4 regions of the Yersinia mollaretii ATCC 43969 genome follow, and region 4 is predicted to be linked to each of the others. Evidence: predicted binding sites of a transcription regulator. Region 4 holds the regulator's gene; each other region holds the start of a gene.

Region 1 (7,331 bases), 1.3 Mb from region 4:
GGCGACGGCTTTCTTCCAACCTTTGTAGCGGAAATCGCGCTCAGTGGTCTCAATCCCTGGGCGGAATTCGCGCTCAATGGTTGCCTTGCTCTTCACTTCATCCAGATCATTCCAGAAGCCTGTCGCCAGACCTGCCAAGAATGCCGCACCCAACGCGGTGCTTTCACGCACAGCCGGGCGCTCAACACGCGTGCCCAGAATGTCGGCTTGGAACTGCATCAGGAAGTTGTTCGCCACCGCGCCGCCATCGACACGCAGTGATTTCAGGCGGGCACCGGAATCCGCTTGCATCGCATCCAGTACGTCACGAGTTTGGTATGCAATCGACTCCAGTGTTGCGCGGATAATATGGTTGCTGTTCACACCACGCGTCAGACCGAAAATTGCACCACGGGCATACGGGTCCCAATAAGGAGCACCTAAGCCAGTAAAGGCAGGCACGACATAGACGCCATTGCTGTCTTTCACTTTAGTCGCGAAGTATTCGGAGTCGGTAGCATCACTGATCAGTTTCAGCTCATCACGCAGCCATTGGATAGAGGCACCGCCAATAAACACCGCGCCCTCCAGTGCATAGTTAACTTCACCGCGCGGGCCACAGGCGATAGTGGTCAGCAGCCCATGGTTAGACTGAACCGCTTCTTCACCAGTATTCATCAGCAGGAAGCAGCCCGTGCCGTAGGTGTTTTTCGCCATACCCGGTTGTACACAAAGCTGGCCGAACAGCGCCGCTTGTTGGTCACCCGCGATCCCCGCGATAGGAATACGCGTGCCACCTTTACCCCCGATATTGGTCTGACCGTAGACTTCAGAGGATGGGCGAACTTCAGGCAGCATGGCACGCGGGATATTCAGCGCCGCCAGCATACGTTCATCCCACTCTTTGGTGCGGATATTAAACATCATGGTACGTGATGCGTTGGTGTAATCCGTAACGTGTACACGGCCCTGTGTCATGTTCCACACCAGCCAAGTATCCACTGTACCAAACAGCAACTCGCCGCGCTCAGCACGGTCACGCGCGCCTTCCACGTTATCGAGGATCCATTTCACTTTGGTGCCAGAGAAGTAAGGGTCAACGACTAAGCCCGTGTTGTGGCGGATGTACTCTTCCAGCCCCTCTTTCTTCAATTTTTCGCAGATATCAGCAGTGCGGCGACATTGCCAGACAATGGCGTTATACACCGGTTTGCCGGTCGCTTTATCCCAAACAATGGTGGTTTCGCGTTGGTTAGTGATGCCGATGCCAGCTATCTCATCAGAACTGATACCCGCTTTTGCCAGCACCTCAACCAGAGTCGAACTTTGGGTTGCCCAGATCTCCATGGGATCATGTTCGACCCAACCCGCTTTCGGGTAAATCTGGGTGAATTCGCGCTGAGACACACTCACGATATTAGCATCATGATCCAGCACCACCGCTCTGGAGCTGGTGGTACCCTGATCAAGCGCAACAATATATTTTTTTGGAGTCGTATTTTCAGTTGTCATAATAAGCTCACATTTTAAGTTGCCATTTATACCCATCGTCCTTGAGGCCACAGGGGTGTTAGTGACACTCACTTACCCGCAACGGCAATTTCTTTGGGTATATTACAATCTATTATTTATGTTTTATGCTTTACGTTCTGTGGCCGTGACCGTGTTTTCGTCTTCATCGGCGGCACACACATCACATGGCAAGTGGCGGCCAATCAGCGCACGATAACCAAATGCACCGAGCAATGCGCCGACAATTGGCCCGAAGATTGGCACCAAGAAGTAAGGAATATCACGTCCGCCAGTGAAGGCGATTTCACCCCAGCCAGCCAGATAAGCAAATGCTTTTGGACCAAAGTCACGTGCTGGGTTTAATGCGAAGCCGGTCAATGGCCCCATTGATGCACCGATAACGGCGATCAGAATACCAATCAGCAGAGGAGCCAGCGGACCACGTGGAATACCGTTACCATCATCAGTCAGTGCCAAAATCAGGCACATCAGAATGGCAGTAATTACTGTTTCAACCAAGAAAGCTTGGAAAACAGAGATATGCGGATTTGGATAGGTAGAGAAGATACCCGCCAAATTTAGGCTCTCGGCACTGCCGCGAACCATTTGATGAGTTTGCTCAAAATCGACGAACAGGTTGTAGTACAGGCCGTACACTAATGCCGCAGCACAAAATGCGCCCGCAACCTGCGCCACAATGTAAGGGATAACTTTACGGCGATCAAAGCAAGCGAATAACCACAATGCGATGGTGACTGCCGGATTAAGGTGTGCACCTGAGATTGCTGCTGTTAAGTAGATGGCCATGGCAACACCCAAGCCCCAAATGATACTAATTTCCCATTGCCCGAAACTGGCGCCGGCCAACTTCAACGCAGCAACACAACCCACACCAAAAAAGATTAGCAGACCGGTACCGAGGAACTCTGCGATACACTGGCCCTTCAAGGTCGAACTAGCGGTTTGGCTCATAGTAGATGTCCTACAGACAGAGATTTATAGGGTATTTCTTATTTTTGCCCTTCGTACCGCGAAGGGAGTGATGTAAATTTATCGTTAACGAGCACAAACGAGAAATAGCGAAATCAAAATGTGTGTAGTGCGTCATAAAAATGAGCGATTTCGCGTTATTCGTGGCTGTTAAGGGACTTTAAAAGTGTGATCAGACCAGTGGTTTCTTATCTGCTTGTTAAGAGAATGTAGAGTTTTACAGTATAGGCCGTCACCGTCTTTCAGTTTTTGCCGATATCTCCTGATACGAAATTGCTACAGAGTGTGGTTTGTGCCGTATGGCGCTAGACAGGGGGAGACTGGCTACATACAATCGGTTTATCAAGAGCATCGTTTTTATCAAGCTGCGTTGCCTTTACGAAGGGACGCGTTAGAACATAGCGCTTGTTACACTCGTTCGATGGATATATAGCGCGATAAGTATTCACAGCAGTTTCATCTACCGAGGGTTGCTTTAGTCGATAAGGTTATGTCGTGCATAGGGTAACTTCGGTGAAGAGTGATGACTGCGACTAAAAGTTGTACGCCTTGCTACCAGAAGGGGACCGAAGAATGTCATTTGAAGTATTTGAGAAATTGGAAGTTAAAGTTCAGCAGGCGATTGATACCATCACTTTGTTACAGATGGAAATTGAAGAGCTGAAAGAGAAAAATAACACCCTGTCCCAAGAAGTTCAGGATGTAGCGGGTGGCCGTGAAGCCTTAGTGCGTGAAAATGAGCAACTAAAGCAAGAGCAACACGTCTGGCAGGATCGTCTGCGGGCACTGTTGGGAAAGATGGAAGAAGTCTAACGACTGACTGGCTTTCATCGACTCTTCCTGCTTGAAGTAGCAGGAATGCAAAAGGGCGATATCAATATCGCCCTTTTTTAGGTTTTTCGCTGAAAGGTACGTGGTATATTATTCAATATCCAAGGGTTCTTCTGACAGAATGATACCTGTGTTGTCAGCGTACAAATGGTCACCGGAGAAGAAGGTTACGCCGCCAAAATTAACGCGGATATCACTCTCGCCAATGCCCTCATCGGCAGCTCCAACAGGGATAGCAGCCATCGCCTGAATCCCGATATCCAACTCAGCCAGTTCATCAACCTGACGGACGGCACCGTAAACAACAATCCCTTCCCACTCGTTTTTCAGCGCCAAATCAGCAAGTTCAGCATTGATTAATGCACGGCGCACAGAGCCACCACCATCGACGACCAAAACGCGGCCCAGACCATTTTCTTCAAGCAGGTCAAACAACAAGCCGTTATCTTCGAAACATTTTACAGTAGTAATCTTGCCACCAAATGAAGTACGTCCGCCAAAATTGGAGAACAGGGGTTCTACCACATTTACCTCTTCATGATAGATATCGCAGAGATCGGAAGTATCATATTTCATAGGATTAACGTCTGGTTGCGGCTGGGATGCTAAGTATATCCCTTTCTGGTCGCTGTTGGCAAAAGCATCAATTGTTAAATTTACCCAAGCGGACCTTCACGCCAGCCCGCTAGGGTAAAGAGAGCGGTGGGATTAACTCAATACCAAGCCGACGGCAAACAGGATATTGGTCAGCAGCGCGGCTTTTACCATATGTTCAAGCATCGGGCGCATGCCCGCCGCCGTTGGGTCGCGCAGGACAAACAGGGCATGTTTAGCCAACAGTGGGACAGCCAAAATAAAGATCCATCCAGCCCAACTATGCAGATTCAAAAAGCTAAATAGCGCCAGACAGAAGATAGCAGCAGCAATCAGCAGCACATGATAGTAACGCGCAACCACTGGGCCGAGTCGCACTGCCAGTGTGTTTTTGCCATTTGCTCTGTCATTTTCAATATCACGCAAATTATTAATATTCAAAACAGCGGTAGCCAGTAAACCACAGGCCGTGGCAGGCAGCATGACAATGCTATCAAAGTGCCCAGCCTGAAGGTAATAAGTCCCGGCGACACTCAGCCAGCCAAAGAATACCAACACGGATATATCGCCCAACCCCATATAACCATAGGGTTTATTACCCACGGTGTAGGTAATGGCGGCCACAATAGCCATCAGGCCGAGCAGCAGGAAGCCTAAAACGTCACTGGGTTTTTCACAGGCGATGGCGATAAGTGAGATACCGGAAACGACCGTCAGGGTCACGGTGATAATCAGCGCAACTTTCATCTGATGGCGAGTAATCATCCCTTTTTGCATGCCGCGCAACGGCCCGATACGCTCTTCAGTATCACTGCCCTTAATAGCATCGCCGTAATCATTGGCCAGATTGGAGAGAATTTGCAGCAGGCCAGCCGTCAATAAGGCGAGTAAAGCGACGGCGGGTTTAAAACTATCGAGCCAGACAGCCAATGCTGAGCCAGTGACGATAGAGGCAAAAGCCAGAGGTAGGGTTCGTGGCCGTAGGCTTTCCAGCCAAGCCTGAGTTTGGCTGGTGTTAGTTGATAGGCTCATTTTTCGCTTCATTTTATAGGGGTCTGGTCCGCCCATATTGGCGCGTTAAAAAGATTCATGTCTGCCAAGAATAATAGTCAAAAACATGTTGATGAAAACAAGAGTGGGAGGCGATGCCTCCCACTCGATATTTATTGGCGGACCATTTTATCCAGCATGGGACTATAAAGCGAATTATAGGATAAAACGGCTCAGATCTTCATCTGCAACCAGTTCATCCAAATGCTTACCGACATAGGCCGCGTCAATGGTGATGGATTGACCATGACTTTCGCTGGCGTCATAGGAGATATCCTCCATCAGGCGCTCCAGCACGGTATGCAAACGACGTGCGCCGATATTTTCGGTGCGTTCATTCACCTGCCATGCCGCTTCAGCGATTTTGCGGATACCTTCGCGGGTAAACTCAACAGTCACACCTTCGGTCGCCATCAGCGCCTTGTACTGCTCGGTTAACGAGGCACTCGGCTCCGTCAGAATACGCTCGAAATCATCCGTAGTCAGCGCCTGCAACTCTACGCGGATAGGTAAGCGACCTTGCAATTCCGGAATAAGGTCTGACGGGCTGGAGACCTGAAATGCGCCGGAAGCAATAAACAGAATATGGTCAGTTTTTACCATGCCGTGTTTGGTGGAAACCGTGCAACCTTCAACCAATGGCAGCAAATCACGCTGCACCCCTTCACGGGAAACATCTGGGCCAGAGGTCTGGCCGCGTTTACAGATTTTATCGATTTCATCGATGAACACGATCCCGTGTTGCTCCACCGCATCAATCGCCTGCTGCTTCAGTTCTTCTGGGTTAACCAGCTTCGCGCCCTCTTCCTCAATCAGCAGTTTGAATGCATCTTTGATTTTGATTTTGCGCGGTTTTTGTTTCTGACCTGCAATGTTCTGGAACATCGATTGCAACTGGTTGGTCATCTCTTCCATGCCCGGAGGAGCCATAATTTCAACCCCCATCGGCGAGGCAGCCAGATCGATCTCAATCTCTTTGTCATCTAACTGACCTTCACGCAATTTTTTGCGGAAAGCCTGACGGGTGGCAGATGGCTCTTGTGTTTCATCCGGCTGACCCCAGTTATTTTTGGCTGGCGGGATGAGCACGTCCAGAATGCGCTCTTCAGCTAACTCTTCCGCCCGATAACGCATTTTCTCAATGGATTGATGGCGAACCATTTTAACGGCAGCATCAGTCAGATCGCGGATAATTGAGTCCACTTCTTTACCAACATAGCCAACTTCGGTGAATTTCGTGGCTTCAACTTTGATGAATGGCGCATTAGCCAGTTTTGCCAAGCGGCGGGCAATTTCAGTTTTACCCACACCGGTTGGGCCGATCATCAAAATATTTTTAGGAGTAACTTCGTGGCGCAACTCTTCGTTGAGCTGCATCCGACGCCAGCGATTGCGCAGAGCAATGGCCACTGCACGTTTAGCTTTATCTTGGCCGATAATATAGCTATCAAGTTCGCTGACGATTTCGCGTGGGGTCATTTCAGACATGTTTCTCTATCCTTACGCTTTGTACGTTAATTCTTCAATGGTTTGGAAGCGGTTGGTATAGATACAAATATCCCCCGCAATGCTCAGTGATTTCTCAACGATATCCCGCGCACCTAACTCGGTATTGTCCAGCAGTGCACGCGCGGCAGACTGAGCGTAAGGCCCACCGGAGCCGATAGCAATCAGGTCATCTTCAGGCTGAACAACATCGCCATTACCGGTAATGATGAGTGAGGCGGTTTCATCAGCAACAGCCAGCAGCGCCTCGAGCTTGCGCAGCATGCGGTCTGTGCGCCAATCTTTGGCTAACTCAACTGCCGCTTTCGTCAGATGGCCTTGGTGCATCTCCAGTTTACGCTCAAACAGTTCAAACAGCGTAAAGGCATCAGCGGTCCCCCCTGCAAAACCAGCAATGACTTGATTGTTATAAAGGCGGCGAACTTTTTTCGCATTGCCTTTCATGACGGTGTTGCCCAGAGTGACCTGACCATCACCACCGATAACAACATGACCATTACGGCGAACACTTACAATTGTTGTCACGAGCGAACCCTCGTTGCAGACTGAATGGACCCCCATGCTGCCTTTCAGAAAAACAGCATGGGGTATATTGAGATTATAAATGGGGGAGGATTACTGCTTTTCAACCCCCGACAGCGAGGGGAATGCATCCTGATTGACCAGCATCTTTCAAACGCTGCAAGGTTTTATCGGCCGCAGCTTTGGTGCTGTAAGGACCGAGCACCACGCGATTCCAGCCACCACCTGCGGTAATGCGGCTTTCAATACCACCAAATGCCAGTTGGGCGCGGATAGATTCAGCCTGATCGACGGCTTTGAATGAGCCACATTGCACCATCCAACGTTGCGCTTTTTCTTTCTCTTTT
Region 2 (7,331 bases), 1.2 Mb from region 4:
GCATACTCTCACTCAGCCCACCGGGATTGCGTTTCTCAACCAGCGTAAAGGTATTCTCGCGGTAGTGATTGCGCAGCAACTTCATTAGGCGCTCATAATGGTCGGTCCAATCAATGGCACGTAACCGATTCTCTTCGTCTGCAATCAGTACCAACTCGCCCTGCGGCGTAGCCATCCGATCAATAAAAAACGTATCCATAACTCTCCGCAATATTGCTGCCATTGGCTGATAAAGATTCTGCTGATAATTATTGCATGAAATAGAGTTCCAAAAGATGCCTATCATGGCACGAAGTTAAAAATTGGCTCTTATCGTGATGACAATCGCATAACCCAGAAAGTTTATTGATCGGGTCAGGGTGGGCGAAACCGCAATTAGCCGTTAGGATGGTGGCTTATTATCAGCATTTTTATTTGCCGCAGAATATTCATTAAGGTTGATAACAACGTGGAATCGGAATCGAAACCTGCACGTATCCTGATCAGCGCCTGCTTGATGGGAAAACCGGTACGCTATAACGGCAGTGCGCTCTCTGTTAGTGATGACATTATTCAGCGCTGGCAGGACGAAGGGCGCTTGGTGTTGGTTTGCCCTGAATTGGCTGCCGGAATGCCGGTCCCCCGTCCACCCGCAGAAATTCAGCAAGGCAACGGTGAGGCTGTGCTGCAAGGGCAGGCGCGGGTGATTGAGCAGTGGGGCAATGATGTCAGCCGTGAATTCCTGCAAGGCGCTTATCAGGCACTGGAATTGGCGCAAAAGCACCATTGCACATTGGCCATCTTGACGGAAGGTAGCCCATCTTGCGGCAGTAGCCGTATCTATGATGGTCATTTTAGCGGCACTCAACGTGCTGGTGAGGGAGTTACCACCGCACTGTTGCGCCGCCACGGTATCCCAGTTTTCAGCCATCTCCAACTTGAGCAAGCGGATGATTTTTTGCGAAGTTCTTCGCAAATTCAGGTTAAAAGCTAATCAAATGTCATAAAATCCCGCTATACTGTACAAATAAACAGTATGCATATGAAATCGTAATTTTAGTCACTTAATCTTCATTGCAATCATTAAGTCGAGGTAACGATATGACATTTAAGATAGTGGAAAAACAGCCGAAAAAAGTCGTTAGTATCCGGCTCATTGGCCCTTACCACGAGACGATCCCATTAGGTTTTAACCAACTTTCATCGCTCTACACCCAACATCAGATCCCCGCGAAAGAGTGGTTGGCACTCTACTGGGACAACCCAGAAACCAATCCGCCTGCTGAATTACGCGCTGATATTTCCTTGTCTGTCGATGATGACTATGTTTTGCCAGCACCACTCAGTGATCAACTGACACTGCAAGAGATCCCCGGCGGGGTGTATGCGGTGTACCACACCCGTGTGACCGATGATGACTACGCTAAAGCCTGGAGTGAGTTGTATCACCAGCATCTGCCGCAAAGTGGTTATCGCCCGGCGGAGGGGGCCTGTTATGAGGTCTACCTCAATGACGGCATGACCGACGGCTACTTTGATATCGATATTTATCAATCCGTCGAGAAAGCGCCTTAATCCGTGGCCGCAGCCGGGCTGGGTAGCTCGGCTGCTGATGCTAGTCACTATCCTTTTATCTCTGCGGTAAGAAATAGCTGACTTAGCCAATCACTAAAAATGCGCACGCGTGGCGAAAGCTGGCGACTGTGCGGATACAAGAAAGAGACGGGCATCGGCGGTGGTGGGAATTCGGGCAGTATCTCAATCAGTGTTCCTGCGGCTAAATCAGGCGCTATGTGATAGCGCGGCACTTGAATCATCCCCAAGCCCAATCGCGCGGCAGCCACGAAACTTTCAGCGCCAGTGACTGATAAAACTGCCGGTAATTTCACTTGTAGAGTTTCAGACGATAAATGTGGCGCTGATAAAGAGTGCGCACTTCTTACTGTTGGATAAGCACCCAACGACGAGTGGGAACTAAACTCAAGTGGCAGCAATCCGCCCGTAGCGCTGGAGCGAAAACCGACCATTTGGTGTCCACTCAACTGGGTCGGCAACTCTGGAGTGCCATGCTGCTCTAAATATTGCGGTGCTGCACAGGTGACTTGTGGCAACAGGGCGACTCGGCGGGCGACCATATCGCTGTCTTGCAAATTACCGACCCGCAATACCCCGTCAATCCCTTCGCGAATCAGATCGACTAGACGATCTCCTTCGCTGATAAATAACTCAATATCAGGGTATTGAGCAATGAAATCAGGTAACTGAGGCAGAACAAAATGGCGGGCCAATGTGCCCTGCACATCGATTCGCAGCAAACCGCGCGGTTTAGCGTGGGCAAATGCCATTTCAGCATCTTCAATGTCGGCAATAATTCGCAGGCAGCGTTGATAGTAAGCCTCCCCATCCAGTGTGGGGCTGACATGACGGGTCGTTCTCTGTAATAAACGCACATTTAAGCGCTTTTCAAGCTGCTTAATAGCATCCGTCACTGTGGAGCGCGGCAAGTTTAAATCTTGTGCGGTTTGGGTAAAACTGCGCTGCTCTACTACCCTGATAAACACCCGCATTGCATCTATTCTGTCCACGTTATTGTTCGCTTTATTCGGATAGTATTATCGAATAATAGGGGATTATCCGAAACAGTAAAAGTGGCATTCTCTGTTTGCGGATTTGAGCTGACATGTTCCACATCGATTAATGGCAGCCAATGAATCACCACTCATTATTAAACGTAGATTTAGGAGAATATCATGGTGAATACCACTCAGCAGGTTGCCATTGTCACTGGGGCATCACGGGGAATTGGTGCGGCCATCGCGGAACGTTTGGCGCAGGATGGTTACACCGTGCTAATCAACTATTCACGAGGCGATAGTGAAGCTGAAGCATTGGTACGCAAAATTCAGCAAGCGGGCGGTAATGCCTTGAGTGCGAAAGCGGATATCAGTGATGCCGCCGCCGTGGCACAACTTTTTGCGACGGCGGAAGCGGCGTTTGGTGGTGTCGATGTGCTGGTCAATAATGCCGGGATCATGTCTCTCAGTGCGATTGCCGACAGTGATGATGCGCATTTCGATCGCCAGATTACCATTAATCTGAAAGGGAGCTTTAACGGGATGCGGGAAGCGGCTAAACGCCTCAGAGCCGGAGGTCGCATTGTTAACTTTTCGACCAGTGTGGTGGGGTTGAAACTGGAAAAATATGGGGTGTATGCCGCAACCAAAGCGGCGGTTGAAACCATGACGGCAATTCTGGCAAAAGAGTTACGGGGTCGTAATATTACGGTCAACGCAGTGGCTCCGGGGCCAACCGCGACGGACCTATTCCTCAACGGAAAATCACCGGAACTGATTGAAAAAATGGCAAAAATGGCACCACTGGAAAGATTGGGCACCCCAGAAGATATTGCGGCCGCAGTGGCCTTTCTGGTGGGTAAAGATGGCGGCTGGATCAATGGGCAAGTGCTGCGTGCCAACGGCGGTTTGATTTAGCGCCTATGGTGCTACCGTAAAGAGAGTGTCAGGGGGAGGCTGAAAGAATAAGGGAAAATAATTAATCGCGACTGTCATAAAAGCGTCATTCGTCTGTTCTAGTATCCGTTGTAACCAATTAATACAAATTGTATTACTGTTTTACAACAAGGAATTATATTGATGCAGAACCGCAAATCCCCTTTTATCCGTCGCCATCCATTATCCGTGATCGCGCTATCCGCCCTGATGCTAAGCAGCACCCTGTTGACACCCAATGCTGTTGCTGCCGCCACGGGTTTATATGATCGCAGTGCCCAAGGCGATATCACACAATTGGGAGGTGCGCGTCGCCTGACGGGCGATCAAACTCAAGCGCTGCGTGATTCACTCTCCAACAAAACAGTAAAAAATGTCATTTTACTGATTGGTGATGGCATGGGGGATTCAGAAATTACCTCGGCACGTAACTATGCCATGGGGGCGGGCGGTTTCTTTAAAGGGATCGATGCACTACCACTGACAGGGCAATACACCCACTATTCATTAGACAAGAAAACGCAAAAACCGGATTACGTGACTGACTCCGCCGCGTCTGCTACGGCATGGTCATCCGGCGTGAAAACCTATAATGGTGCTCTGGGTGTCGATGTGTTTGGGAAAGATCACGTCACTTTGTTGGAACTGGCTAAGAAAGCGGGTAAAGCGACCGGTAACGTCTCTACGGCGGAGTTGCAAGATGCCACACCGGCGGCGCAGTTTGCTCACGTCACTGGGAGAAAGTGCTACGGCCCTGAAGAGACCAGTGAGAAGTGCGGCACCAATGCACTGGAAAATGGTGGGCGCGGCTCCATTACCGAGCAGATGATCGCCGGGCGTGCTGATGTCACTTTAGGGGGCGGCGCTAAATCCTTCAGTCAAGTTGCCAAAGCCGGCGAATGGAAAGACAAATCCTTACGTGACCAAGCCTTGGCCCGTGGTTATGTGATTGTCGAAAATCTTGATGACCTGAATGCCATCAAGCAAGCAGACCAACAAAAACCCCTGTTAGGGTTGTTCAGCCCTGGCAATATGCCGGTGCGCTGGCAGGGGCCGAAAGCCTCCTACCACGGCAATTTGGACAAACCGCCGGTGGTTTGTGAGAACAATGCCGAGCGAACCAAAGACGTCCCAACATTGGCTGTTATGACTGAAAAAGCGATTGACCTACTGAAAACCAATGAGAAGGGCTTCTTCTTGCAAGTAGAAGGGGCATCAATTGATAAGCAAGACCACGCAGCTAATCCTTGCGGCCAGTTTGGCGAAACCGTCGATTTGGATGAAGCGGTGCAAAAAGCCTTGGAGTTTGCTCGTGCTGACGGAAATACATTGGTGATTGTGACGGCGGACCACGCACACTCCAGCCAAATTATCGAAGCTGATGCTAAAGCGCCGGGCTTGACCCAAGCATTAACCACCAAAGATGGTGCTGTCATGGCGATAAGCTATGGTAACTCTGAAGATGATTCGCAGGGGCACACCGGTACACAATTACGTATCGCCGCTTACGGGCCACACGCCGCCAACGTCGTAGGGCTGACGGATCAAACGGATCTGTTCTTTACGATGCGCGATGCGATGGCGATTAAATAAATCGTCATCCGTTTCAGCTAGACTATCCCGGTGCAGCAATGGCCGGGATTTTTAGTTTTTACCGAGAAAACGCCGCCATGTCAGTGTCATTGCTGGGGTATTTAGCGCCGGGTTATACCATCAATACCTATTATTGCGGGCTTCGAAATCCATTGTCTGAACACAAACGGTCAGTAATAAAACCCAATAATTCTATTTTCCCCAAACACAGATAGGGCTAGCCAAAAGCGACGGAATTTATGCCATAGCGGTAGAGACTTTACTAGCTGAATGCATAATCAACTGGCATAATTGCTTTATTAGGGACTTCAGCCTACTGTATTGATGTGCAAATAATATTTAAATTAAAACACTGACTTATTATTTAACCTATAAATTTGACTTAAGTACAAATTAAGGGTTTTTACTGTGCTTTTATAAAAATTAAATAATGTGTAAAAGACTTTTTTATTAAAAATTGCCATTAACGGCAGTATAAAAATGACCAGTTTAAGATAGGGGCATATAAAGCATCGTGGCGAAGAAAAAATCTACCGGTACTGGCTGGGTTATCCTACTGATAGTCGTTTTAGGGCTGATCACGGGTATCCCAAGAGAAGCGTGGATTGCACTGAGTGCGGCTATTTTATGCCTCTTTTTTGTTTGGCAAAACCTCAAAGGGGCTAAGCCCCGCCTCGGTCCAGTGATTAACACTGACATGCAGAAAACGGCAGCCATCCCCGATCTGGGCGATTACCCGCTAACCCCTTCGCAGTTGGAACTTGAGAATACCACTGACAGTCATAACGCTACCTCAAATCCACCCGAGGAAGAGAACAAGAAGTCTGACGCGAAAAAGTCCGAAATATCCCGTGGTTCCTTAGCTCGCGCATCATGGCTGCGTCCCGGTGAGCTGGCTGTTGTTGCTGGAATCAATTTGCCGGATGGCATGATTTATATTGGTAATAAATATAAAAGTAACCGTACTGGTGCCGAGCCTGCATTTATTAATCCCTCAATGGATGTCGCGGAACAAGAGGTCGATACCTCATTATCCCTGATTGATAATGCGCCTGACTACTCGACATGCTCACCGGAGGCGAGGCGAGCCTATTTGCAGTGGTTAGCCGAAGGCCGTAAATCGCCCACGGCACACATTGGCTATGTTTTCTTATTTTTCTATGGGCTAGAGCACCGAATACTGGTTGATGCCGCCATAGATCCCGTGGCGAAAAGAGAACTGCCCAAGCTTGAGGCGGAGATTAACCGTCTATTAAGCATTTATGGGAAAAATAACGCCTTCAACCATTACGCACAGAATTTATTAGTTTATCTCTCTCGAGTGAATATCGAGGAGAAACTCTATTTGTCACCTCCACCACCCACTCGTGATTCGTCAACGGAGCTGCCACTGGCATTGCTGGTTGGGTTAGGGCAGTTAGCCATTGACCAGAAACCCTTACCCGCCGCTTGGGCGCTAGCTTGGGGCGAAGCCGATCCGGCAATAAACCAAAATATTTCGATGGCCCATTGCGCTGATATTTTTTCCTCACTCTTCCAGCAACGTTATCGTGAGAAATATGGTGATGGATTTTTATTACCCGTTAATAAAACCAAGTTACTGATATTTTATCGTCCTGCTTCTGCGGGGTTAATGGGGCAAGAGTTTTTCCAGCAAATGGGTGAACTGCCGAATGTCGCCGTGTGTAAAGCACACCGAGATAAACTTCGGGCAATATTTGAAACATGTCAGCAGGATCTCGATATTTATAACCGCTTTGCCAGTGTTAACCCAAAGAAAAAAATGTCGCTGGAAGGGCAGTTATTAATGCCAATGCCATTGTGGTCCGTGGCATTAAAAACCGAATTAGAAAGTATCAAAGCCAGAGTGGGTTATGGCCTGTTACTGATTACCCTTGAAGAGATTTTTCTTCGACTCAGCACCGCGTGTGGCACTAAACCCTTGGAGCGCATCACCCGCAGTCAGGTGATGGCACTGACTTTTGCACTGGCCTCATTGCAAGTTGGCATTGAACCTGATGTCAGAGCGGATAACCGCACGCCGGTGTTGCAAGATACCGTGGCACTCTTTCCTATCGAATCGATGGTGGCGGAGTCTGCGACCTTTGCCGCATATCGTGTCACAATGTTGGCGGTGGAGCTGGCTTGTGCTGCAGTCATGGTCGATGGCTCTATCGGCGAGCCTGAATCGATGGTTCTGACTCGACACATTGATGCCTGGGGTTATCTGAGTCCGGGTCAGCGTATGCG
Region 3 (7,331 bases), 1.4 Mb from region 4:
GTGCCTGGTATGTAGATTTATTAGCCGAGCGCCATAACCAATCACTGAAAGAAGAAGCTAAATTCTTCGGTTATACCGCACGGTTAAATCTGGCAGGTCAGGATGTTCGCTTGCTGGTGCCCTCTACATTTATGAATCTCAGTGGCAAAGCCGTCGTGGCAATGGCAGGGTTTTACCGTATCCTGCCTGAAGAGATCTTAGTCGCGCACGATGAGCTGGATATCCCACCGGGCGTGGCAAAATTGAAATTAGGCGGTGGCAACGGCGGTCATAACGGCCTGAAAGATATTCAGAGCAAGCTGGGCAATAACCCAAACTTCTATCGTTTGCGCATTGGTATTGGTCATCCAGGTGATAAAAGCAAAGTTGTCGGCTTTGTTCTGGGTAAGCCCCCCACAAGCGAACAAACATTAATAGATGATGCCATTGACGAATCCATCCGCTGCACTGAAGTGCTGATGACTGAGGGTATTACCAAGGCAATGAATCGCCTGCACTCTTTCAAGGCTGGCGTATAAAAGCTTGCCAGCTCCCCTGCGGATTCGTATCAGCGGGGGAGTTAATCTTTCGCTTTACTCATTTTTGTTGCACAAGGCATTGATCCCCTGCTGCCCTTCGGCCGTCAATACCACACCCGAGGTGATCACCCTCACCCGCCCAAGAAAGTTATTGCTTTTGCCATCATATTCATCAGCTATATCGCTGAGTTTATCGGTACAAAAAAGGGCATCCCATGCGGTTGCTTTTCTCTTATTTTCTGACAACTCATGGCTGCGCTCGAATTTGTCGGTTGTCGCAGTGAAGGTCAGTTGAATACTATCAAAATCCTCATAAAGTCTGTTTTTCTTGTAGCCCACATACCTTACGCTTTGGCCCGACTGTTTCTCTATTTCCACGCCATATTGATCAATCAATTGCGCAAAGGTGGGTCCAGCAGGCTCAATATCTGCCGTTAAAAACCGCATTCCCACAACACCGACCATCCCCCCGAGTAAAATTACTATTAACCACTTATAGATGCTCATTTCCATTGGGATAATCCAAACTCAATATGCAGATCGTCATCATTAGTTATCGGACATTTGCCAGAAAACTTCAGATGACAGAAACGTGATCTCAGACACAGAGTTAGAAAAATCAATCACCTATCAGCCATTACAGTGAAATCGCCACCCGCAACGAAACAGCATGATCGAGATAAATCATCATTATGTGTATAATGGCGGCATAAATTTTGATTACATCAATCTGTTAACCCTAACAGGTTGATTTTTAAGTTATTTAAGGTGATATAAAACATGGGATTCAAATGCGGTATTGTGGGCCTGCCTAACGTCGGTAAATCCACCCTGTTCAACGCGTTGACACAAGCGGGCATCGAAGCAGCTAACTTCCCGTTCTGCACCATTGAACCCAACACGGGTGTGGTGCCAATGCCGGACCCGCGTCTGGATCAACTGGCCGAGATTGTTAAACCGCAACGTATCTTGCCAACGACCATGGAATTTGTTGATATCGCGGGCCTGGTTAAAGGGGCATCGAAAGGCGAAGGTCTGGGTAACCAGTTCCTGACCAATATCCGTGAGACCGAAGCGATTGGTCACGTCGTGCGTTGTTTTGAGAATGACAACATTATCCACGTCGCAGGGAAGGTTGATCCGGCTGATGATATTGACACCATCAATACTGAGCTGGCACTTTCTGATTTGGAAGCTTGCGAACGCGCCATCCATCGAGTTCAGAAGAAAGCCAAAGGCGGCGATAAAGACGCTAAAGCTGAACTGGAAGCACTGGAAAAATGTCTGCCACATTTAGAGAATGCGGGCATGTTACGTGCATTGAAGAGTCTGACCGAAGAAGATAAAGCCGCGATCCGTTATTTGAGCTTCCTGACGCTGAAACCGACCATGTACATTGCCAACGTCAATGAAGATGGCTTCGAAAACAACCCCTATCTGGATCAAGTGCGCGCCATTGCGGCAGCAGAAGGTTCTGTTGTAGTGGCTGTTTGCGCCGCTGTTGAGTCTGACATTGCTGAACTGGAAGATGCAGACCGCGCTGAGTTTATGGCTGAATTGGGTATTGAAGAGCCGGGTCTGAACCGTGTTATCCGTGCGGGTTATGAACTGCTGAATCTGCAAACCTACTTCACTGCGGGTGTCAAAGAAGTCCGCGCATGGACCATCCCTGTGGGGGCAACCGCGCCACAAGCCGCCGGTAAAATCCATACCGACTTCGAAAAAGGCTTTATCCGTGCTCAAACTATCGCCTTTGATGATTTCATCACCTATAAAGGTGAACAAGGCGCGAAAGAAGCCGGGAAAATGCGTTCAGAAGGTAAAGACTACATCGTAAAAGATGGCGACGTGATGAACTTCTTGTTCAACGTCTAAATAAAATTTGTTGTCTTATGAGGTTTCACTGAATCTCATAAAACTGACAAACACCATAAAATCCACGCACTTGCGTGGATTTTTGATTAATATAAGTGACCAAATAATAATCAGAACTTATTTTATGTTGTCGGAATGCAAATAATTGATTCTATATTTCTGTTTTTGAAAGATTCTTTCCGAAGAATTGATCTAATTTCCCCATGGCTTGATTCACATATTCCGGCTTCCAATAGGTTTCAATATGGGTTGCGCCCTCAATCAGAAATAACTCTTTGTCTTTCGCAGCAGTGGCACCTTTAAAGGCTTTCTCAGTCATATAAAGGGAGTCGGCTTTGCTACCGGCTATCATCAGTAACGGCTTATTAATCAAATCCATATTGCTTGCCGCATCAAATCTCATTAAGTCGAGCAGACTACTGGCGGTGTATCTGAAGGTCGAGTTAGGGTGAGCGTGAGTCTTGCCGTAATACTCAAAACCCTGCCGATAGAGGTCAAACGGCAGTTTGGCAATTTGTTCGTCTGTCAGTTTGGCATCTCCTAGATAAATAACCTCGCCACCAGCCGCTTCCTGTGCTCGTGCATCCGAGGCTTGTTTTAAACGCTCTTGTATCGTAGAAAGCTGCGAATCCTGATAGCCGTTGCGTCTAACCAAGCCTGAGTCAAACATGCTCAGTGTCGCAATGGCACTGAAACGTTTATCTGTTTGCGCTGCTTTTAACGAGTAGCCACCGCCGCCACAAATACCCAGTAATCCTAAACGGGCAGTGTCTACGCCGGGATATTGGCTAATGAAATCTGCCATGCCATGAATATCTTCAATGCGGTAAGCCGGTTTATCCACATTACGAGGTAAACCCCCACTCGCCCCCTGATATGCCGCATCCGCAGTCACAGTAATGTAGCCTTGTTCAGCCAGACGCTGGGCATATAGACCCGCGACCTGCTCTTTTACCCCTCCATTGGGGTGTGCCACCACCACTGCCGGATATTTTTTGGCGGGATCATAATTTGCCAGCGTATAAACGTTAGCAGAAATATCCAGCCCATTCAGCTTATAGGTGACCGGATGAATATTGACTTTGCCTTTCACATTTTCAGTAATCGCGTCGTCATAAGCTAAGGTAAATGGATTTAATTTATAATCTGCTGCCATTGCGCCCCCTGATGAAAATGTGATCACTGCCGCTAGCAAGCTTGATTTAAAAATCGGTGACGTTTTAAAAGTCGATGCACTTTTTAAAACCGATATCGCTTTGCAAACGTTATGTTTCATTTAAAAAACCTCCAGATATTCAAATAAACACGTATTACCCCGTCACTCACTTGGGTATTTTTTGAGTAGGGATAGGCTGGCAGGTAGTCTAAGGGGGTCATGCTGACATCAACGTGACTGCCAGATAACATGTTTGTCAGTGACATAAAGACTTTTCTGACAAAAATGTCAGGAAAATGTCAGCTTGGTGTTAGTCATGAAGCGCTAAGATAGGTGAAATGAGATTTTTATTATCCTGACCGACAAAGGGAGAGAGAAACATGCGGCTACTATTGGTCGAAGATGAGGAGAAAACATCCTCCTATATTCATCGCGCACTGACCGAGCAGGGTTTCACTGTCGATATCGCGGCCACTGGCACGGATGGATTGTATCTGGCCCTTGAGTATGATTACGACACGATTGTGCTGGATGTCATGTTGCCCGGCATGGATGGTTACCGTGTTCTGAAAGGTCTACGCGCCAGTAAGCAAACCCCCGTGCTGATGTTGTCTGCCCGAGGTTCAGTTGATGAACGCGTCAAGGGTTTGCGTCATGGCGCAGATGATTATCTGCCGAAACCTTTCTCGCTCATTGAGCTGATTGCCCGCATACAGGCATTGTTGCGGCGACGTCCCAGCGACGGCGCGGATGTGACACAATTGCACATTAACGATCTGCATCTCGACCTACTGGCGAGACGTGTCACTCGAGGGGGGGAGCGCCTCGAACTCACAGCAAAAGAGTTTGCTCTGTTAAGTTTATTAGCCCGACATCAGGGCGAGATCCTGTCAAAAATGATGATTGCAGAACAGGTCTGGGACATGAACTTTGACAGCGATGCTAATGTCGTCGAGGTCGCAATAAAGCGCCTGCGGGCGAAAATTGATGCGCCCTACTCGCTCAAACTGTTACATACAGTGCGAGGCATGGGGTATGTCCTCGAAACTCGGCCCGAACAACAGGCCAAATAAAGGACGACGTTATGATTAAAAGTTCCATTTCAGGGCGACTGGCGCTGATGTTTGCCCTTGCTGCTGTGTTGATAATCTCAGCCGTCGGTCTTGTGCTGAGAAGCTCCCTACATGAATCATTACAAAAACAGATGCATAACGAATTACGGTTCAGGGAGTCGCTGATGACACCGTGGATTCTCTCTCGCACCACGCTGGATGGCTGGCAAACACTGGCCAGCAAATTTGCCGATTTAGCCACCACTGAAGGGGGTCGAGTACAGTACTGGATTCTCAGTGATGACCCCCGACTTCGGATAGGGGGGCCGCCGCCAAGCGGTGTCAATTGGGCGTCACTGCGCAGTGGATTCAGCAAAGTTTCTGGCTCAACAGAGGCGTCATGCTCTCTCTTTCTGCTGATGTCGGAGATTCCTGCCAAAGGTGAGCGTCCTGCGCTGCGCTATGTTGTTGCTATCGATTCCACGCCCTATATGGGCACCCTGAATGAATTTACCCGCACATTGATTGTGATTACCGCAATTGGCGTCTTATTGGTGGCCCTGTTGGGGTTCGTGATTGCCAGAATAGGCATGCGCCCTGTTAACAAACTCAGTGATCAGGCGCACCGACTTGCTCCGGGAAATCACGGGCAGCGTCTGGAGACTTCAACACTGCCAGATGAACTGCAAAAGCTGGCCGTCGCATTCAACGGCGTACTCGAACGGCAGGAAATCGCCTGGCGACAACTTGAAAGTTTTAATGCTGATGTGGCACATGAACTGAGAACCCCACTGACCAATCTGATGGGCCAAACACAACTCGGTCTGTCACGTCAACGCGAAACGCATGAACTCAAGGAGTTACTTGAGTCCAATTTGGAAGAGCTTGAGCGCATGACCTCTATCGTCAACGATATGTTATTTCTTTCTCATGCTCAGGCCGGGGAGCATGCCACCCAATTAACCGAAGTTTCTCTTCGTGCAGAGGCGTACAAAACCACAGAATACGTCGAACCTTCATTTGCCGAAAAAAACTTGTCTATTCATGTCGAAGGGGATATCACCGCGCGTATTGATCGGCGACTATTCCACCGTTCGTTGGCTAACCTACTGGAGAATAGCGCCCGACACGCGGTTCCCGGCACCACCGTCACCGTGAAGATTGCACACGAAGATAATCTGGCGTCCATTGCCGTCGCCAATGTCGGCGAACCTATTGCGGCTGAGCATCTAAAACGACTCTTTGAGCGTTTTTATCGTGTGGATTCAGCACGTTCACACAGTGCCACACATCATGGACTGGGGCTTTCCATCGTCAGAGCCGTGGCAATAATGCATCGGGGAGAGGTATTTGCCAGTAGCCAAAATGGAGTCAATACCTTTGGTCTGACCCTCGCAGTAAGCAGTGCCCCAGCTGATAAAAAGTCTTTTTAATCAAGGTAATTTAGCCCGTTACTCTGACAGAGTTGTCAGGTCGCGGTCAGCCTAGTGACATGAAGCATCCGGTAAAATCACGTTATCGTCACCGAACGACTCCCCATTTTTAATGGTGTCGATAACAAAGGAAATGGATGATGAAAAAAAAGATTCAGCAATGTCTGCTTTGTACCGCCCTAACATTTTTCGGTTCGATTGCCACCGTTGCTCACGCACAGGACGCCACGAAAAATCAGGCAGAGAAGCCGTCACGGGCGCAACAATTAATGGGTGATATTGCCCCCAAAATGGCGCAACTCACAGACGATGTCCTGTACGCCGATATCTGGGAGAGGCCACAGCTCTCAAAACGTGACCGGAGTCTGGTGACCGTTAGCGCACTAATTGCAATGGATCGCCCCGACCAGTTGCGCTCTCATCTGCGTTTGGCACGCCAAAACGGTGTCACTGAAGAAGAGTTGGTCGAAACCATCACCCAGCTTGCCTTCTATTCAGGATGGCCAACCGCAGTCACAGCAATATCCATCGCAAAAGAGGTCTTTAAAGAAGGGAAATAGTTTTATCTTCAATGGATTAATTGGAATTTCTCGCCTTAAAGGATTGAATCGATATGAAAATGACCCTTATTACACTGGCTGCACTTTTACTGACCAGTACGCACACCGTTGCCGCAACACAGGGGGCGGTGACAGTCAGTTCAGCAGGATCGCAACCCACAACTATGGGTGCAGTAGAGTACTTTACTGGCACGGCAAAAGTTGACTCCCGCTTTAAAGGCACCGCCCCAGCCCGAATCTCTGGAGGGACAGTCTCATTTGACGCGGGAGCACGGACAGCATGGCACACACATCCCCTTGGACAGACACTCATTGTCTCTTCCGGTACAGGTTGGGTACAGGAATGGGAGGGGGCAGCCCAACAAATCAAAACCGGTGATGTCGTCTGGATTCCGCCGGGTGTCAAACACTGGCATGGTGCATCCGCAAAGCAGCCGCTGGTGCACATTGCTATCTCAGAAACACTTGAGGGTAACACTGTGACGTGGATGGAAAAAGTCACGGACGACCAATATCCACAGTGATAAATAAGAGGAACAGACATTGAAAACCTTACTCAAAACATTTACCGCCTGTATGTTGATGGGTGGGCTGATTCCGCAATCTGCATTCGCTGAGCCGACAAAACCCTTAGTGATTCAGTCTCAGGGAAGCTTTGCCGCAGGTGGGGCGATCATGACGGCACCGGGTCAGTTTGATCCGAAAAAGCCACTGGACTCCGCTGGCCAGAGTTATCA
Region 4 (7,331 bases):
AATGGACCATCACCCGTCAAAGGGGCAATACCCACTTCGAAGGAAACAGTTGCAGTACGTGGGGTAGCAAACAGTGGGCCGACTGCCAGATAGCAAACGGTCGCCAGCACCAGACCAGCACTGCGGCCAATCGGGGTGCTCAGAGCATCAATGCCACCGCCGACACGTGCCAGCGCGATAACCGTAATGACCGGCAATCCAACCGCAGTAATCAGGAAGCCCAGCGCCGCCACCCAAACATGTTCACCCGATTGTAAACCTACCATCGGCGGGAAGATGATATTGCCAGCCCCGACGAATAAGGCAAAGGTCATAAAACCTAATGCCATAATATCTTTAGACGATAAACGATGACTCATAGTGATGTGCGTTGCCTAGTTAAATGACCAAAAGAAAAAGTCCTAAGTTGCGGTCTTTCCGACGTGATCGAAACGATACAAAGCTCTGATAAACGCAAACTCCGGCGGTTAATAAGCAATCTATTTCGTCAGTATGCAGTGTTTTTGAAGTTATTTGCAGGTGGAATAGGCCAACAACGGCGCTAAGTAGACCGTTTATAGCGGAGAAAGGCAAGTGAGGATCATAAAAGCAGAGTCATCATCCAGATAATTTCACCAAACCAGTTAATCGTGCCAGATTTAGATAAATACACCCCACAAGATTTGTATCATTTATATCCAACCGTTAACATTTTATCGTCAATATCACCCCACCAACTCAGCGAATCTGGTGAAAATATCATCGGTCAGTAGCGGTTTTTTATCACGGGTAATCGCACCTGATTACGTGGATGAAAAGTGACATTGGAAACAGACTAATCAGCAAAACCCAAAGCTTTTCGGGTGCGCATCAGCACATCAGGTGGCAATGGCAAATAGCCGTCATGGGCTGCCTGCTTTTGCCCTTCCGGTGATAACACGCGCTCAAGGAATGCCGCAGTGAGGGGCTCCAACGGCTGGCCCGGTGCCTTATTGATGTAAATATAGAGATAGCGCGACAAAGGATAGCGGCCATCTTTAACATTTTCGGGCGTCGGCAGCACAAAATCCTGCCCAGAGGCCGCCAGTGCCAGTGGTTTAACACCACTGTTACGAAAACCGATACTGGCATAGCCAATGCCATTTAATGACTCTGCTACGGCTTGCACCACAGATGCAGAACCGGGCAACTCATTGACATTATTTATAAAATCGCCATCGCACAGCACCCGATGCTTAAAGTAGCCATAGGTTCCCGAGGCTGAATTTCGGCTGTAACGCTGCAACGCGCGAGCCGCCCAGTCCCCCTCCAGCCCCAATTCACCAAAGCGCTGAACTGGGCGGAGCGCCCCACAGCGGCGATTTTGCGAGAAAATAGCATCAAGCTGAGATAAATTCAGTTTATTCAGTGGGTTGTCCTGATGAACAAAAACCACTAAGGCATCGACGGCCACAGGTACAGCCAGCGGCGGATAGCCATAACGTTGAATAAATGCGCTAATTTCACCATTTTTCATTGGCCGACTCATCGGGCCAAGTTGGGCAGCCCCAGCGGCCAAGGCGGCAGGGGCAGTTGAAGATCCTGCCGCCTGAATCTGCAAATTAACGCCGGGATAGTGATGATTGAAATCGTCAGCCCATAAGGAGATCAAGTTGGCTAAGGTATCAGAGCCAACACTGGAGAGATTGCCTGACAGGGTATGAGCAGTAGAAACTGACGATGATGAGTGCTGCGTCATCATTGGAGATAGCACCACCTGTTGCGCGAAAACGCCATAGCACAACCCTAGCATGGCGGTGAACAGCGCCCATTTTCCCCATCTCATCAGCTTAATATCCATGCAGTGTTAGGATTTGACTGCATTCTCGGCTAAAACTGTGGGAACAATCAACCGGTTCGGCAAGGTAAAGATAAATCGCGTGCCCAGACCAATTTCACTCATCACCTCTAAACGCGCGTCGTGGTGGCTCAATGCATGTTTCACAATCGCCAGCCCCAACCCACTGCCGCCCGTTTGCCGTGATCGCGCTTTATCCACCCGATAGAAACGTTCCGTCAGCCGTGGCACATGTTCCGGACCAATCCCCGGCCCATTGTCGCTGACCTGAAATTGCGCGCCTTGCGGTGTTTGCTGCCAACACACCTCAATTTTAGTGCCCTCAGGAGTGTGATTGACCGCGTTATAGACCAGATTTGATACCGCACTGCGCAGTTGGTCTTCATTGCCAAACACCTTTAACTGCTCGTTCACCCGGAAAGTAATCTCATGGCGACCATTACTCAGCGCCTGCACCTCATGCTGCAATACCTTGAGCATCAACGGAATATCCACCCGCTCATTCATATCCACATTAGGTGCAGCTTCAATACGTGATAGCGTCAATAGTTGTTTAACCAGTCCATCCATGCGCTTGGTCTGCTCCTGCATCGTCCCTAGTGCTTTGTCCCGTAATGGCCCAGCTAACTCTTGGTCATGCATCATTTCCAGATAGCCCTGCAACACCGTCAGCGGGGTGCGCAGCTCGTGGCTGACGTTAGCAAAGAAATTACGTCTCGCCCCTTCCAACTGACGCATTTGAGTCACATCACGGGCGACCATCAATAATTGCCCCTCAGAATAAGGCATCACGCGGAACTCGACGTAATAACCATTGTTCAATTGCAGGGTCAGCGGGCGGGAAAAGGTTTGTTGTTGCAGGTATTGGCTGAATTCAGGATAGCGCAATAAGTTGAGAATATGCTGCCCATTATCCTCCGGCCAACGGAACCCGAGCAATTGCTGAGCCAAGCCGTTACACCAGAAGATATTGCCATCAATGGTCGTGATAACCACTGCGTCTGGTAGTGACTCGGCCCCGCTACGGAATCGCTTGATAAGTAATGCTAACTCACGCCGACGCCGACGATTTCTCAGTTGCATCTGGTACAAGCCGTAAAACAGCGGCTCCCAGCTCCAACGCCCCGCAGGAGGGGTCATGCTACGGTCTAACCACAGCCAGTGAGATAATTTGAGTTGGTTATAGAAGTTCCAGACCAGCGCCGCGAGCACGGATACCAGCAACAACCAAGGGAGATACCCGATAAAAGCACCCAGCAGCAGTGCTGGCAAACAAAAAAGAGCCAGCTCTAAAGCCAGCGTTTTCCATGATAAACGTTCTAACACGACGAATTCTCCGGCACTGAAAACTCAGTAGCGCGTTGAGAAACGGTATCCAGTTCCCCGGACAGTTTGTACCATGCGATCATGACCATCAACTTCAAGCGCCTTGCGTAGCCGACGAATATGCACGTCAACCGTACGATCTTCTACATAAACGTTAGTGCCCCAGACATAATTAAGCAACTGTTCACGGCTGTAAACACGTTCAGGATGGGTCATAAAAAAGTGCAGCAACTTAAACTCGGTTGGCCCCATCTCTAGTGCTTGCTCATTAGCCATCACTCGATGAGAGGAGGGGTCAAGGCTTAACCCTTGCATTTCAATCACTTCTTCAACTGCCATCGGCGATATCCGCCGCATAACCGCCTTGATACGCGCCACCAACTCCTTCGGCGAAAAGGGCTTGGTGATGTAGTCATCAGCACCCACTTCCAAACCGCGCACCCGGTCTTCTTCTTCGCCACGGGCGGTCAACATCATCACAGGAATATCTCTGGTCAATGCTTCGCGTTTCATATGCTTAATAAACTGGATACCCGAGCCACCCGGCAGCATCCAGTCCAGTAGCACTAAATCAGGGTAAGGCTCCGACAGACGAGTGACTGCGCTGTCATAATCTTCGGCTTCTAAGGGTTGGTAACCATTCTGTTCCAACACAAAGCACACCATCTCACGGATTGGTGCTTCATCTTCCACCACCAGTATGCGTCTTGCCATCATCAACCCTGCCAGTAAGTTAGTGGTCACTATTTGATTTCGGGAGCCATTATGCGTCACTTTTGTGACATTTTTATGAAAAACATCACGCTTCTATCAGCAATAAGCATAGTGATAAATTTCACAGTAATTGCAAAATGCAGCAGCCAAGTTTGCGAGACGTCTCGGAGATTTGCCTCATGCTCTTGTTTTAGCCGCGACATCCTGCGACCAGCGTTTATAATCAGCGCCATTCTCTTTGACTGATAACCTGCCGTGCGGGAGATTTATGCGCATTATCCACACCTCTGATTGGCATTTAGGCCAGCATTTCTTCACCAAAAGCCGGGCTGCCGAACATCAGGCATTTCTGCACTGGCTCATTAAGCAGATCGAAGAAAATCAGGTAGATGCGCTGATTGTCGCTGGCGATATTTTTGATACTGGCTCCCCACCTAGCTATGCCCGCGAGTTGTATAACCGTTTCGTGGTTGAACTCCAGCCCACTGGCTGTCAATTAGTTGTTCTTGGGGGGAACCACGATTCAGTATCAACACTGAATGAATCACGCGGTTTGCTTTCTTATCTGAATACTACAGTGATCTCCTGCGCCAGTAGCCATCTCGAACAACAAATTATTACGCTGAAAAACCGTCAGAAACAGCCTGCGGCCTTGCTGTGTGCCATTCCCTTCTTGCGCCCACGGGACTTGGTGACCAGCCAAGCCGGTGAATCTGGTGGGCAGAAGCAATTGGCGTTGCAAGAAGCCATTGCGGGCCACTATCAGGCGTTATATCAGCGAGCCGTTGAACTGCGCAGCGAACTGGGTTTGCCTCTGTCTATTATTGCCACGGGGCACCTCACCACCGTAGGGGTCACCACCTCAGACTCGGTTCGTGATATCTATATCGGCACACTAGATGCCTTCCCGGCGCAAGCGTTTCCACCGGCTGATTATATTGCGCTGGGCCACATTCACCGCGCACAGCAAGTAGCTAAAACGGAGCATATCCGCTATAGCGGCTCGCCCATCGCCCTGAGTTTTGATGAATTGAGCAAAGAGAAAAGTGTTTATTTGGTGGAGTTTGCCCAACAAACATTGGCGTCAGTGGCCCCGCTACTCATCCCTCAATTTCAGCCGATGCAGCTCATCAAAGGGGATTTGCAGCAAATAGAGCAGCAGTTGGCTAAATTTGCTGACCACCAAGGCTTACCTGTCTGGCTGGATATCGAAGTGGCCACCCAAGACTATCTTACTGATATTCAACGGAGAATTCAGGCGTTGGCAGCAGATCTCCCCGTTGAGGTTGTACTATTACGTCGCAGCAAAGAACAGCGCAACAACAATATTGAGCGGCAAGAAAAGGAGACACTCAATGAGCTGAGTGTCGCCGATGTCTTCGAACGCAGACTGGCACTGGAGCCAGATTTAGCCGAGCCACGCCAGCAGCGGATGCGCCAAATGTTCAATCAGGTGGTTGAAGCGATCACCCAAGGTAATGATGCCGCAGAGGAGCAGCCGAAATGAGAATTTTAAGCCTGCGCCTAAAAAACATTAACTCTCTACAAGGGGAGTGGAAGATAGACTTTACTGCTGAGCCCTTTGCCAGCAACGGCTTATTCGCCATCACTGGCCCGACGGGGGCGGGGAAAACCACACTGCTGGATGCAATCTGCCTTGCGCTATACCACCAAACACCACGTCTGAATGTCACGCCCAGCCAAAATGAGCTGATGACACGCCATACCGCAGAATCTCTGGCCGAAGTTGAATTTGAGGTGAAAGGCACCCGTTATCGCGCCTTCTGGAGTCAACGTCGCGCTAAAAACAGCCCTGAAGGGAGCCTACAAGCACCTAAAGTTGAGTTGGCGTTATGTGAAAGCGGCAAAATCCTGGCCGACAAAGTGCGTGACAAGCTTGATAGGGTTGCAGAGATAACGGGGCTGGACTTTGGCCGTTTTACCAAATCCATGATGCTGTCACAGGGGCAATTTGCCGCGTTCCTTAATGCCAATGCTAATGACCGCGCTGAGCTATTGGAAGAGTTAACTGGCACTGATATCTATGGGCGACTATCCGAACAGGTGTTCGAACAGCATAAACAGGCCAAAGCCGATCTGGATGCCTTACACCAACAGGCAACTGGTATTGAGCTGCTCAATGAAGAACAGCGGTCAGCTCTATCACAACAAATAGATGTTCTCAGCCAACAAGAGAAGCAACTCGCCGCCGAACAATCGATTAATCAACAACAAATAAGCTGGCTAACACATTGGCAACAGCAGCAAAAGAGTGCACAGGAGTATCGGCAGCAACAAAAATTGGTTGAGCAAGCCCTCCTGCAAGCTCAGCCAGAGCTGCAACGGCTAGCCCGCAGTGAACCCGCTGAAAAATTGCGCCCCTTACTACGAGAGTGCTCACGCAGCCAGCAAGATGTGCAACAGATACAGCTGCGTATCACCACACTGACTCAGCAACAGCAGCAACTTCAGACTCAGCTGACACCACTGGCTCAGGCGTTGGAGCAAGCCAATTTGGCCCGCCAACAGCAGGCGGCTAAACAGCATGAGCAAGAAACGTTGATCGAACAAAAAGTCGCCCCATTGGATAACACGATTGCACAGCAGCAGCACACATTGGCGCAACTTGCTATGCAATTACAACCACTACGGGACCAAGAACAACAAGAGAGGCAGCAGCTCGAACTCAATGAACAACAGCAGCTAAAAAACCTCCAGCGCCTACAGCAATTGGCTGAATATGCCCACCTGCACCCCCATCATCAGCACTGGGAAAAGAACCTCCCCTTATGGCGCGAACAGTTCCGCCAACAACAAATAGTGCAACAGCAGTGGATTGAAAGTGAACAGCAGTTACAGCAACAGGCCGCATTGCTGAACACATTGCAGCAACAAATCACCACGCTGAATGAGCAAGACAAACAACAGCAAGCCACATTGATACAGGCCAGCTCGCAGGCGGGTAGCATCCAACAGCAATTAGCACGGCTTGAGCAGCAACACCCCTCGACACAGCTACGCCAGCAATGGAGTGAACTCCAGCAACAACGGCCAATTAGGCAACAATTAGCCGCATTATCGCCTTTGGCGCAACAAATTCAGTCGCAGCTCGATAAACAACAGCAGCAATTCGATAGTCTGCAGCAACAGCTAAAAGGACTTGAACAGCAGTTAGCTGAAAAACGTCAGTTGTATAAACAGCAAAAACAGCATCAAACTGATCTGGAAAGCTTGTGGGAACGCGAAAAACAGATAGCCGGATTAGAAGCTGAAAGGGCCAAATTGCAATCGGGAAACCCCTGCCCATTATGTGGTGCACTGGATCACCCAGCGATTACTGAATATCAGGCGGTAAAACCCTCAGAAACAGCCGAGCGCCTTGATAAACTGCGCCAACAAGTTGAGCAGCTCTCTACCGTAGGAACAGAACTGCGCACTCAGGTTGAGAGTGTGCAGCAACAGCAGCTGCGTTTGG

Evidence for each region. The regulator PhoB, encoded in region 4, activates phosphate uptake and scavenging genes when phosphate is short. The targets are predictions, from matches to a motif close to CTGTCATAAAACTGNCNNAT.
Region 1: HRD69_RS04775 (MIP/aquaporin family protein) is a predicted target of PhoB. The motif match lies at 2,593-2,612, and genes of this name have one in related genera.
Region 2: phoA (alkaline phosphatase) is a predicted target of PhoB. The motif match lies at 3,542-3,561, and genes of this name have one in related genera.
Region 3: HRD69_RS16800 (heavy metal response regulator transcription factor) is a predicted target of PhoB. The motif match lies at 3,844-3,863, and genes of this name have one in related genera.

Annotation. Positions count from the first base shown of each region.
Region 1 is NZ_CP054043.1:1,086,420-1,093,750, forward strand. Features, by position in the region: gene glpK (glycerol kinase GlpK) at 1-1,491, opposite strand, end outside; gene HRD69_RS04775 (MIP/aquaporin family protein) at 1,615-2,463, opposite strand; gene zapB (cell division protein ZapB) at 3,055-3,294, shown strand; gene rraA (ribonuclease E activity regulator RraA) at 3,403-3,888, opposite strand; gene HRD69_RS04790 (1,4-dihydroxy-2-naphthoate polyprenyltransferase) at 4,021-4,938, opposite strand; gene hslU (ATP-dependent protease ATPase subunit HslU) at 5,113-6,444, opposite strand; gene hslV (ATP-dependent protease subunit HslV) at 6,457-6,987, opposite strand; gene ftsN (cell division protein FtsN) at 7,088-7,331, opposite strand, start outside.
Region 2 is NZ_CP054043.1:3,547,714-3,555,044, reverse strand. Features, by position in the region: gene ogt (methylated-DNA--[protein]-cysteine S-methyltransferase) at 1-199, opposite strand, end outside; gene HRD69_RS15835 (2-thiouracil desulfurase family protein) at 497-973, shown strand; gene sbmC (DNA gyrase inhibitor SbmC) at 1,081-1,554, shown strand; gene HRD69_RS15825 (LysR family transcriptional regulator) at 1,602-2,564, opposite strand; gene HRD69_RS15820 (SDR family oxidoreductase) at 2,730-3,470, shown strand; gene phoA (alkaline phosphatase) at 3,633-5,081, shown strand; gene HRD69_RS15810 (tellurite resistance TerB family protein) at 5,596-7,331, shown strand, end outside.
Region 3 is NZ_CP054043.1:3,753,765-3,761,095, forward strand. Features, by position in the region: gene pth (aminoacyl-tRNA hydrolase) at 1-518, shown strand, start outside; gene HRD69_RS16785 (hypothetical protein) at 573-1,031, opposite strand; gene ychF (redox-regulated ATPase YchF) at 1,299-2,393, shown strand; gene HRD69_RS16795 (alpha/beta hydrolase) at 2,545-3,669, opposite strand; gene HRD69_RS16800 (heavy metal response regulator transcription factor) at 3,930-4,622, shown strand; gene HRD69_RS16805 (heavy metal sensor histidine kinase) at 4,634-6,034, shown strand; gene HRD69_RS16810 (carboxymuconolactone decarboxylase family protein) at 6,172-6,594, shown strand; gene HRD69_RS16815 ((R)-mandelonitrile lyase) at 6,648-7,118, shown strand; gene HRD69_RS16820 (alpha/beta hydrolase) at 7,138-7,331, shown strand, end outside.
Region 4 is NZ_CP054043.1:2,357,200-2,364,530, reverse strand. Features, by position in the region: gene brnQ (branched-chain amino acid transport system II carrier protein) at 1-359, opposite strand, end outside; gene HRD69_RS10430 (PstS family phosphate ABC transporter substrate-binding protein) at 815-1,804, opposite strand; gene phoR (phosphate regulon sensor histidine kinase PhoR) at 1,826-3,142, opposite strand; gene phoB (phosphate response regulator transcription factor PhoB) at 3,167-3,856, opposite strand; gene sbcD (exonuclease subunit SbcD) at 4,125-5,363, shown strand; gene HRD69_RS10410 (AAA family ATPase) at 5,360-7,331, shown strand, end outside.